Regions from separate parts of the Rahnella sp. BIGb0603 genome, predicted to be linked through region 1. Evidence: predicted binding sites of a transcription regulator. Region 1 holds the regulator's gene; the other holds the start of a gene.
The links. The regulator LexA, encoded in region 1, represses DNA repair genes until DNA is damaged. The targets are predictions, from matches to a motif close to TNCTGTATGTACATACAGNA.
Positions count from the first base shown of each region.

Region 2: umuD (translesion error-prone DNA polymerase V autoproteolytic subunit) is a predicted target of LexA. The motif match lies at 1,981-2,000, and genes of this name have one in related genera.

Region 1 covers NZ_JANUEX010000007.1:30,038-35,844, reverse strand. The annotation lists gene M2403_RS18280 (ROK family transcriptional regulator) at 1-274, shown strand, start outside; gene zur (zinc uptake transcriptional repressor Zur) at 374-883, shown strand; gene M2403_RS18270 (CsbD family protein) at 1,078-1,287, opposite strand; gene lexA (transcriptional repressor LexA) at 1,677-2,285, opposite strand; gene M2403_RS18260 (diacylglycerol kinase) at 2,405-2,773, opposite strand; gene plsB (glycerol-3-phosphate 1-O-acyltransferase PlsB) at 2,901-5,384, shown strand; gene ubiA (4-hydroxybenzoate octaprenyltransferase) at 5,470-5,807, opposite strand, start outside.
Region 2 covers NZ_JANUEX010000005.1:118,064-123,870, reverse strand. The annotation lists gene M2403_RS14740 (copper resistance protein) at 1-156, opposite strand, end outside; gene umuC (translesion error-prone DNA polymerase V subunit UmuC) at 274-1,539, opposite strand; gene umuD (translesion error-prone DNA polymerase V autoproteolytic subunit) at 1,523-1,960, opposite strand; gene M2403_RS14725 (efflux RND transporter permease subunit) at 2,116-5,196, opposite strand; gene M2403_RS14720 (efflux RND transporter periplasmic adaptor subunit) at 5,193-5,807, opposite strand, start outside.

The DNA of each region.
Region 1 (5,807 bases):
GATGGAGGGGGCGCGGGCGCTGGGGCTGAGCCTGTATAATTTCCTCAATATTTTGAACATTAACCGTATTTATCTGTACGGTCGCAGTTGCGGATTCGGCGACGTCTGGCTGAACGCCGTCCGCGCACAGAGCGGGCTGAACCCGTTTGACAGAACCGATCATGTCAAAACGCAGGCGACACACATTGCGCCCGGCACGCTAAGCCGCGAGCAGCAAATTATGGGTATTGGTTACCTGTATGTGGAAAAAGCGCTGGAAGGTATGGCGGGCTGAGCGGCGCATAATTCGTCGATCTGGCTGAAGCATGATAAAATTAAGAATGGCTGCATGATGTGGCCTATTTATCCCAATCTGCGCTCAGAGAATGTTGCTATGACCCTGAATAATCCGGAAAAATTACTTTCACAAGCTGAAGAACTTTGCCAGCAGCGCAATGTTCGTCTTACACCGCAGCGGCTGGAAGTTTTGCGACTGATGGCGCAACAACCCGGTGCGATCAGCGCCTATGACTTGCTGGATCTGCTGCGCGTCAGCGAACCACAGGCCAAACCGCCAACGGTTTACCGGGCGCTGGATTTTCTGCTGGAACAAGGGTTTATTCATCGGGTTGAATCGGCTAACAGCTATGTGCTTTGCCATCATTTCGAAGAGCCGAGCCACACTTCCGCGCTGTTTATCTGTGACCGCTGCGGGCTGGTCACGGAAAAAACCACAGACGGCATTGAAGAACGTCTGGCGAAACTGGCGCTTGAATCTGGTTTTGAGTTGCGTCATTCGGTCGTTGAAGCGCATGGCTTATGTGCCGAATGCAAAGTTGTTGAAACCTGCGACAGCCACGATCATTGCGAACACGACCACAGCATTGTGGTAAAAAAACGCTGAGAAATCAGGTATTTTTTATGTGATTTAAAAGGCGTAAAGCGGAAGGGTTTTAACGCAGCTGAACGGATAATTTAAGGTGTAGAAGGAAGATGTAGAAGGTTGGGTACATCCTTGTACCCGTATCCTGAAAGTGTTCCGGGTAGGAGCAGCAATAACTCAGGATACGTCACTGATACGCGAGGGGGAGTCGCGTGTTACCAGTGATATTTGTTTTTCGATTCCCAATCCTTGAGCTCTTTCTCGGCCTGATCCTTCTGATAGCCATATCGCTCCTGAATCTTACCTACCAGCTGATCACGTTTACCTTCAACGACTGTCAGGTCGTCATCAGTCAGCTTACCCCACTGTTCTTTCACTTTCCCTTTGAACTGCTTCCAGTTACCGTCGGCTTGGTCCTTATTCATGATAAATATCTCCTGTTACCTTGGGTTGTGGAGCTGCACGTTTGCTGGCAGCCCGTCCTTAACACTTCAAAGCTTAGTAGAGAATGCGGATTCGTCTTCCCAAAACAGGGATAAAAACCACTATTAGGATTAATCCAAAGCAGGATATAACGTGGAATTGGAATCTGTCTGACTGAAAAAGGTCGGTAATTCAGAGCACAGAGAGTGCAAATCCGGCATTTGCTCTAAACAGGCAACGCAGCGGATAACACGTGAGAAAAAGGATTTTATCGGGAAAGTTTATTAGCAGCTTCAAACAATATCGCCCCAAAACGGGGCGATGAGATACTGATATTTACAGGCGCGTCAGAGGCGGCCAATGCACCTGCAACGTAGAACTTAAGCGCAGATTAGATCCAGTCGCCGTTGCGGATAACGCCAACCGCCAGACCTTCAATGCTGAAATTCTGTTCACGCAAATCGACCACAATCGGCTGGAATTCGCTGTTTTCAGGCAACAGCTGAACAACACTGCCCTGTTTCTTCAGGCGTTTGACCGTGACTTCATCATCAATACGCGCAACGACAACCTGCCCGTTACGGACGTCCTGCGTTTTGTGTACTGCCAGCAGGTCACCATCCAGAATACCGATATCACGCATCGACATCCCGCTGACGCGCAGCAGGAAATCCGCACTCGGTTTAAACATGGCCGGATCGACCTGGTAATGTCCTTCGATGTGCTGCTGAGCCAGCAGCGGTTCACCGGCGGCAACGCGGCCAATCAGCGGTAAACCTTCTTCTTCTTCCATCAGCAGACGAATACCGCGCGAAGCACCGGAAACGATCTCGATAACGCCTTTACGCGCCAGCGCTTTCAGGTGTTCTTCCGCCGCGTTCGGGGAACGGAACCCCAGACGGGATGCAATCTCTGCGCGGGTCGGTGGCATACCGGTGGTGGAGATATGATCGCGAATAAGGTCGTAGACCTCTTGTTGTCTGGTCGTTAAAGCTTTCATTCCGCCCCCTGGTTGTTTATACAGTCTTGCTGTGAGTATATACAGCTAAACGGGCAATGAAAACCTAAGATTGAATAAAAACAGGGCATAACGATAATTCCTGGAATACAGGTTCCAGATCAGAACCATCGCGGCCAAAAGATGCTGACCCAGACAAAAATCGCCAATATGATGGTCAGAAGTACGGCGGCGGAGCCAATATCTTTCGCACGTCCAGACAGGACGTGAAACTCAGGCCCGATGCGGTCAATCGCGGATTCGATGGCGCTGTTAAGCAGTTCAGTCACACACACCAGCACGACGGAGCCAATCAGCAGGATACGTTCTATACTGCTGACATCCAGCCAGAAAGATAACAAAATTAGCGGGATAGCGACGCTGGCTTCCTGGCGAAAAGCCGCTTCATTTTGCCATGCGGCTTTCAATCCTTTCCAGGAATATCCGGCTGCTTTATAAATTCGGGTAAATCCGGTGACTTGGTTCGCCATTTCGGGTACTGATCCTTAGAGTGTTTGCAGCATTTTAGCTGTTATATGGTATCGCATCACCACAGATCTCATCTGAGCTTTCTGGTATCCTTGCGGCGAAATTGCTAACAAGAGGCTTCACGTTTTTATGTCAGGTTGGCGTAGACTTTATTACACATTATTGAATTTACCACTCTCATTGCTGGTAAAGAGCAAGGTCATACCTTCAGATCCGGTTACCGAGTTGCATTTAGACCCGACGCGCCCGATTTTGTACGTATTGCCTTATAACTCCAAAGCAGACTTGCTGACGTTGCGTGCGCAATGTCTGGCCGAGAATCTGCCCGACCCTCTTATTCCGCTGGAAATCGACGGAACCCTGCTGCCAAGCCATGTTTTCATTGCTGAAGGCCCGCGCGTATTCTCTTATTACACGCCGAAGCAGGAATCCGTAAAGCTGTTCCACGACTATCTGGATTTGCATCGCAACAATCCGGATTTAGACATTCAGATGCTGCCAGTTTCCGTGATGTTTGGTCGTGCGCCGGGCCGGGAAGGTCAGGATGATACGCCGCATCTGCGCGTGCTGAATGGCATCCAGAAATTCTTCGCCGTGCTGTGGCTCGGACGTGACAGTTTTGTTCGTTTCTCTAATACCGTTTCCCTGCGCTATATGGCGACGGAACACGGTACGGACAAAACTATCGCTCAGAAACTGGCACGCGTGGCGCGCATGCATTTCTCCCGCCAGCGTCTGGCGGCAGTCGGCCCGCGCCTTCCAGCTCGTCAGGATTTATTCAATAAGCTGCTGGCTTCCAAGGCCATCGAAAAAGCGATTGAAGACGAAGCCCGCAGCAAGAAAATTTCCCATGAAAAAGCCCAGCAGAATGCTATCGCGCTGATGGAAGAAATCGCGGCGAATTTCTCTTATGAGGCCGTGCGTCTGTCGGACCGTGTGCTGAGCTGGACGTGGAACCGCTTATATAAAGGTATCAACGTCAACAATGCTGAGCGTGTCCGTCAGCTGGCGCTGGATGGTCAGGAAATTGTGTATGTGCCCTGCCACCGCAGTCATATGGACTACCTGCTGTTGTCTTACGTGCTCTATCACCAGGGGCTGGTGCCGCCGCATATCGCTGCCGGTATCAACCTGAATTTCTGGCCAGCCGGTCCGATTTTCCGCCGTCTGGGCGCGTTCTTCATTCGTCGTACCTTTAAAGGCAACAAACTCTACTCCACCGTTTTCCGTGAATATCTGGGCGAGTTGTTCAGCCGTGGTTATTCGGTCGAATACTTTGTCGAAGGTGGTCGTTCACGCACCGGACGCCTGCTGGAACCCAAAACCGGTACGCTGGCGATGACCATTCAGGCCATGCTGCGCGGCGGTTCACGTCCGATTACGTTAGTGCCGATTTACATCGGTTATGAGCACGTGATGGAAGTGGGGACCTACGCGAAAGAATTGCGCGGTGCGACCAAAGAAAAAGAAAGCCTGACCCAGATGCTCAATGGTCTACGCAAACTGCGCAACCTTGGCCAGGGTTATGTCAATTTCGGTGAACCGCTGCATCTGACTACGTACCTGAACCAGAATGTGCCGACCTGGCGTGAAGCAATCGATCCTATCGAAGCGCAACGTCCAAGCTGGCTGACGCCAACGGTGCAGGATCTGGCAGAGCAGATCATGGTGCGTATCAACAACTCAGCGGCAGCCAATGCCATGAACCTGTGTTGTACGGCGCTGCTGGCATCGCGTCAGCGCTCACTGACCCGCGAACAGCTGATCGAACAAATCGACTGCTATCTGCAATTGCTGCGTAACGTACCCTATAACGCGGATTCGACCGTGCCTGATCTGAGCGCCGATCAGCTGCTCGATCACGCGCTGAACATGAACAAGTTCCAGGTCGAGAAAGACAATATCGGCGACATCATCGTTCTGCCGCGCGAACAAGCGGTGCTGATGACGTATTACCGCAACAACATCCACCATATGCTGGTTCTGCCGTCGCTGATTTCAAGTATCGTGATGCACCACCGCCATGTGAGTCGTGCTGAATTGCTGCGTCAGGTAGAGCTGATTTACCCGATGCTCAAAGCTGAACTGTTTATGTATTTCGATAAGTCAGAGCTGCCGCAGGTGCTGGATGTCCTGACGCTGGAACTGGCTCGTCAGCAAATCATTCATCTGGAAGACGACGAACTGACGCTTAACCCGGCGCGTATCCGCACGTTGCAGCTGCTGGCCGCAGGTGTGCGTGAAACGCTGCAACGCTACGCGATCACCTTCTCCCTGCTCACCAATAATCCAAGCATCAACCGTGGTGCGCTGGAAAAAGAGAGCCGGATTATGGCGCAGCGTTTGTCCGTACTTCACGGTATCAATGCGCCAGAATTCTTCGACAAAGCGGTGTTCTCGACGCTCGTCGGCACGTTACGCGCTGAGGGCTATATCAGTGACAGCGGTGATGCGATTCAGGAGCAAACGCGAGAGATTTACATCATGCTCAGCGATTTGATGACGCCGGATATCAAGCTCACCATTGAAAGCGCAGGTATGCCTTCGGAACTGCCGCAACCGACAGAACCTCCGGCTGAGCCTAAAATGGACGTGCGCGATACCGATCACTGATTGACGTTAAAATCATTGCGGTAACGCCATAAAGCAAAACGCCCGGGCTTATAAAAAGACCGGGCGTTTTTATTGCCTGAAAGGCTCAGAAGCTGAAAGCAGATAAACTCATCAGAATGCCAAGGAACAGCACCAGTCCGACATAGTTGTTCTGGCGAAAAGCCAGGAAACAGGCGTCACGCTCGCGTTTAGCAATCAGCTTTTGCTGATGCACAAACAGCGTAGCGGCCAGCAGCAGCGACCAGTAGAACGGCGCGCCAAGCTGGGAAAGATGGCCGACAATGCCCATCAGTATTAACGTCGCCAGTTGCAGCAGGCCGATAATCAGCGTGTCAAAACGACCGAACAGAATCGCTGTCGATTTCACACCGATTTTCAAATCATCATCGCGGTCAACCATGGCGTATTGCGTGTCGTACGCCA
Region 2 (5,807 bases), on a different contig from region 1:
TTCAGAGGTCGTGGATGACGCCTGCGCCGTCGCCGTTTCCTGATGCACGATTGCGGACAACGCATTCAGCCCGGCGATGCGCTGCGTCATACACGTCAGTATGACCAGACAGGCCAGGCAAAAATAGAGCAGTGCTGAACGCCGTTGTTTATTCACATTTCCCTCGCAAGCAGGCCGCCATTCTAACGGCCACTCAAACATTCACAAGATGTATGAATCATGAATTACAAGAATTTACGCTCAATAATCTGCGCTGCGTGACTCGTTTAGCCGTCAGGCACGTGCCACCGGGACATCGCTCAGACGCGTGGTCCATGCAGGGGATAACATCTCGCGCTTCATCTGCCAGTCCCGCGAGATCCCCTGCCCAGCGAACCACAGCGTCCCTTTTCCTTTATCATTGATTTCATCGAAAAGCGTCATCAGCGCATCGCTGTTGGCACGCGGCGCGCGCTCATCAAATAAGTGCAACTGGGACACGCCCTGACTGAAAAAATCCCCCAGCATTACGCCCGCTTTCTGATACCGGTGCCCTTCTTTCCAGACATCATCCAGACACTTTGTTGCAGCGAAGATAATGTCGCGGGTGTCCTGAGTGGGCGTAATCAGCCGGGTACTCGCCAGATTTCCATAGTAAATCTCCCCTTCCGCGAACGGGCTGGTTTTGACAAAGACGGAAATCTGCCGGCAAAACTGATGCTCTGCGCGCAGCTTTTCAGAAGCCCGCGTGGCGTAATAACAGATGGCTTCACGCATTTCCTGATACGCCGTCACCCGCGTGCCGAAAGACCGCGAGCAAACAATTTCCTGTTTGGCGGGCGCAAATTCGTCAAAGCCTAAACAAGGTTCGCCGCGCAGCTCGCGCACGGTGCGTTCCATCACTACATTAAAATTCTTCCGGATAAACCACAGATCGCATTCGGCAAGCTGGAGCGCCGTTTTAATCCCGGCGTCATTCAGTTTTTTCGATATCCGCCGCCCCACGCCCCAGACCTCTTCGACCGGTACATACGACATCAGCTTTTTCTGACGAACCGGATCAGAGAGATCGATAACGCCCTGACTTTTTGTCCATTTTTTTGCCGCGAAATTGGCGAGTTTTGCCAGCGTTTTCGTCGGCGCAATGCCGACGCCAATGGTCAGCCGCGTATGTTGTTTCACCGTGTCCCTGATTTCCTTGCCGAAACTTTCTAAATCGAGATCCCCCGGCAACCGGCTGAGATCGAGAAAGGCCTCATCGATGCTATAGATTTCGATTTTCGGACATAACGCGCCCAGCGTCTCCATCACCCTGTGGCTCATATCGCCGTAAAGTTCGTAATTGCTGCTGAAAACCACCACGTTATGTTGCTGAAAAAGTGCCCTTTGTTTGAAGTACGGCGCGCCCATTTTGATTTTGAGCTTCTTCGCTTCCGCCGAAAGCGCAATCACGCAGCCATCGTTATTGGACAACACCACGACCGGTTTGCCTTGCAGGTCAGGGCGCCAGGCGACTTCACAACTGGCGTAGAACGAGTTCACATCAGCGAGTGCGTACATTGCGATGCATCGTGCTGATAACGGTGGTGACAACGCCGACAATCTCGACTTGCCGGTCTTCATTCAGCGGAATAGGCGCGTAGGACGGGTTTTCAGCCCGCAGATGAGGATACGGATGGAGCATCAGTCGTTTCACCGTAAATTCTCCGTCCAGACTGGCGACAACGATATCGTTGTGAGCCGGTTTCAGGCTGAAATCGACCAGCAACATTGAGCCATCGATGATCGCCGCGTCCCGCATGGAATCGCCGGAGACTTTAAGCACATAGGTAGAAGAAGGATGCGCAATCAGGTGCGCCACCAGATCGATACCCTTCTCCACATAGTCCGCCGCCGGGCTGGGGAAACCCGCTGCAATAGGGTTTAAATACAACGGGATATCCGTTTTTTGCTGCCGTGCGGCGATTTTGTAAAGCATCATGAGTGGAGTTCCTGCAAACATACTGTATTTATATACAGTATAGTTAATCAGGTGCTCAGATCAATGGCTGCCAGCACAGATCAGCAGGCCCCGCGCCGCCTGCGCGACTATCGTGTTGATCTCGCAGAGAAGAAATTTTGGCGATTTTAAATGCGTCAGATTGAATTTCCGCAAGCGGCCGCCCTCACCTTCTCCCGCTGCATAATCAGGCTCAGCGCAGCCGGAAGCAGCGTAAGCGTGACGAAAGTGGCGACAATTAACCCGCCGATAATCGCGTAAGCCATCGGCCCCCAAAATACCTGTTCGGCGATCGGCAGCATCCCAAGTATTGCCGCGCAGGCCGTCAGCAATATAGGTCTTGAACGGTGCCCGGCGGCGGCCTTGATGGCGTCATCACGGCCCATCCCGGCGATAACGTTATTATCCACTTCGCTGATCAGGATCACCGCGTTGCGGATAATCATTCCCGCCAGCGCGATAATCCCCAGCAGGGCGACAAAACCCATCGGCGTGCCGGTGGGCAACATCGCCAGCACAATGCCGATAAGGCCGAACGGAGCCATGAATAAGGCCAGTAGCATGCGCGAAAAACGCTGCAACTGGATCATCAGCAGGATCAGCATCACGCACAACGTGACCGGCAGCACGGCATACACCGAACCGTTGCCTTTATCTGACTCCGCCACTACGCCGCCCTCCTCGATTTTATATCCGGAAGGCATCGCCGCACGGATACGCGAAACCCGCGGCGCGAGTTGCTGCGATACGGTTTCAGCATGCAGCCCCGGTGCTAAATCCGTCTGAACGGTAATGAACGGCAGCCGCTGGCGACGCCACACAACCGGATCGTCAATCCCCCAGACCGGTGTCGCGACCTGACTTATCGGGATTTTTTGCCCCGTTGCGGTGGTGATCATCAGGCCCGACAGCGTGGTGATATCCTGACGCTCGCGGTTGTTCGCCCGCAGAACAACATCAATCAGCCGGTTTTTATCCCGGACGGTGGTGACGACGCTGCCTGACCAGACGGTGTTAAGCAAAGCCGCAAGACTTTCCGAAGAAACGCCTGCCGCACGCGCTGCCGTCTGATTCACCCGCAGCGTTATTACCCGCTCGGGCTCTCCGGCGGTCAGATTCACTTCGCGCGTAACCGGAACCTCACCCAGCGTGGCAGCGAGATGTTGGGCGATCTGTCTGACCTGCGCATAGTCCGGGCCGCTGACGCGATATTTTACCGGCCACCCGACCGGCGGGCCGAGTTCCAGCGGGGAAACGCGCGTGGTGATGTCGCTGAAATCACGGGCTAAAATGGCCTCAAGCTGTGCGCGAAGCTTGTCACGGTCTTCCAGATTTTTGGCGACAATGACCAGCTGCGCCGTATTCTCGTTATCCAGTAACACATCCATCGGCAGATAAAAGCGCGCAGCCCCCGACCCGACATAATCCGAATAGTGATCGACATTCCGGTTACCTTGCAGCGCACGTTCCAGGCGTTCAGTTTGCCGCGCGGTTTCGGTCCAGGAAGCATTCGCGGGAAGCGTGAGACTCACCAGTAATTCCGGCCGGTCGGAGGCGGGGAAAAATTCCCCCTGCATAAACGTCGTCGCATACATCGCCATCGCCAGCAACAGACAGGCAATACTCAGCGTGCCCCACCGGTGAAGCAGCACATAATTCAGCAGACGCAGGTAGAAACGCATTAACCGGCCACGCTTTTCACCGTGCGATGCAAGCTTTGCGGGTAAAATCCACGTCCCGATCAGCGGCGAAAAAAGAATGGCGACCACCCAGGAACACAGCAACGCGATAAGCACCACGGCGAACAGGGAGTAACAATATTCACCGGCGCTTGAGGCCGCGAAGCCCACCGGAATAAAACCGGCAATCATCACCAGTGTGCCGGTAAGCATCGGGAATGCCGTCGTTTCAAAAGCGTAAGTGGCGGCGCGCCAGGCCGGATCTCCCGCCTCGATACGCGACACCATCGCTTCAACGGTGATCATCGCGTCATCCACCAGTAACCCGAGCGCAATGATCAGCGCGCCCAGAGAAATGCGCTGTAACCCGATTCCCGCCAGCATCATGCCGATGAACGTCATGGCCAGAACCACCGGAATGGCCGCCGCCACAACCAGCCCGGCGCGGGTGCCGAGTGAAACAAAAGAGACGGCTAATACAATGAAAACGGATTCAATCAGCACCCGGATAAAGCTGCTGACGGCCTGTGAAACCACCGCTGACTGATCGGCCACTTTGACCATTTCAATGCCGTGCGGGAGGCGCGTGCGGATGTCCGCCATCCGGTCATTGAGCGCTTTGCCAAAGGACAGCATATTCCCGGCGGAAGCCATAGAAATCGCCAGCCCGATAGCGGGTTGCCCGTTAACACGAAATTCGGGTGCAGGCGGCTCGGCATCCTGACGGCTTATCGTCGCGATATCCGTCAGCGGAATGTAGCGCCCGGCGATGTGCAGCGTCACCGCCTGCAAACTTTGCTCAGACGTCAGGGAGCCGCTTACGCGCAGGGCGATATTTTCACGATCGCTGCGCAAAACACCCGCAGGTTCGACCGCATTTTGCGCTTTCAGGGCGTCGGTGACCTGCTGCAAATCAATGCCCATCCCGGCGAGCTGCGCGGGCGAAAACGCAATCACAATGTTTTCTTCCTGAATGCCCAGCAGGCGGGTTTTGCCGATGTCCGCCAGCGACATCAGGCTGCGGCTGATGTCTTCCACGCGGTCGCGCAGTTCACGCGGCGAGTAACCCTCAGCGGTAAACCCATAAATCGTGCCAAACGTATCATCGAACTCATCGTTGACCGACGGCCCCTGCACGCCTGCGGGCAGCGACGGGGCGATATCCTGCATTTTTTTACGCACCTGATACCAGATGCCTGCAACCTGTGCGGGCGGCGTATCATCACGCAAGTTAACGAAAATCACCGATTGCCCGGCGCGGGTCTCGCTCTCAACGAAATCAAGATACTGGATTTCCTGAAGTTTTTTCTCCAGCGTATCCGTGATCAGATTGACCGTATCCGCCACGCTGGCACCCGGCCAGCTTGCAGAGACTACCGCCGTTTTAATGGTAAACGCCGGATCTTCGTTGCGCGGCAGTTGCTCATAACTGAAGACACCGGCGGCCATGAGCAGAAGCATAAAAAAGGCGATCAGCGGCTGATGTGCCAGTGCCCAGGCGGAGAGATTGAACCGGTGTACGGGAGTGGACGGCTTCATTCGCTGCCTTCCCCCAGCGTCACTTTTTCGCCATTGCGCAGTTTACTCACACCGGCAATCGCGACCGTTTCGCCGGGACTCAGGCCAGCCGAAATAAAGATTTCTTTGGTGCTGTAACGCGCTAAAACCACCGGTTGCAGGTGCAACGTCAGCGTTTTGGTATTCACGATAAAAATGGCGGGCTGACCACCGGCGCGGGTCAGCGCCGACGCAGGCAGTGCGATCGCCGTCTGGCCTGAAGCAGGGAGAATGAGCTGAATGCTGGCCCCCAGCGCCATGGCGGGCGGCGGGTTATCGAGCGTGATACGAACACGCCATGTCCGGGTTTGCGGATCGGCCAGCGGGCTGATATCCCGTAAATGCCCCGGCGCGATCACTGAAGAGCCGGACAGTAACGAAACGCTAAAAACAGCGCCCGCCTGTGCCGGAATCGCCTGCGGATCGGCGACATCAAACACCGCATCACGCCCGCCGCCCGAGGCCAGCGTCACAATCTGTTGTCCGGCGCTGACCACCTGCCCGACCGAGGCGCTGACCTGCGTCACGACGCCGTCCGCCGGTGCGGTCAGTTGTGCCCAGGAGAGATTTTCACGTGCGTTTTTCAGCGCATC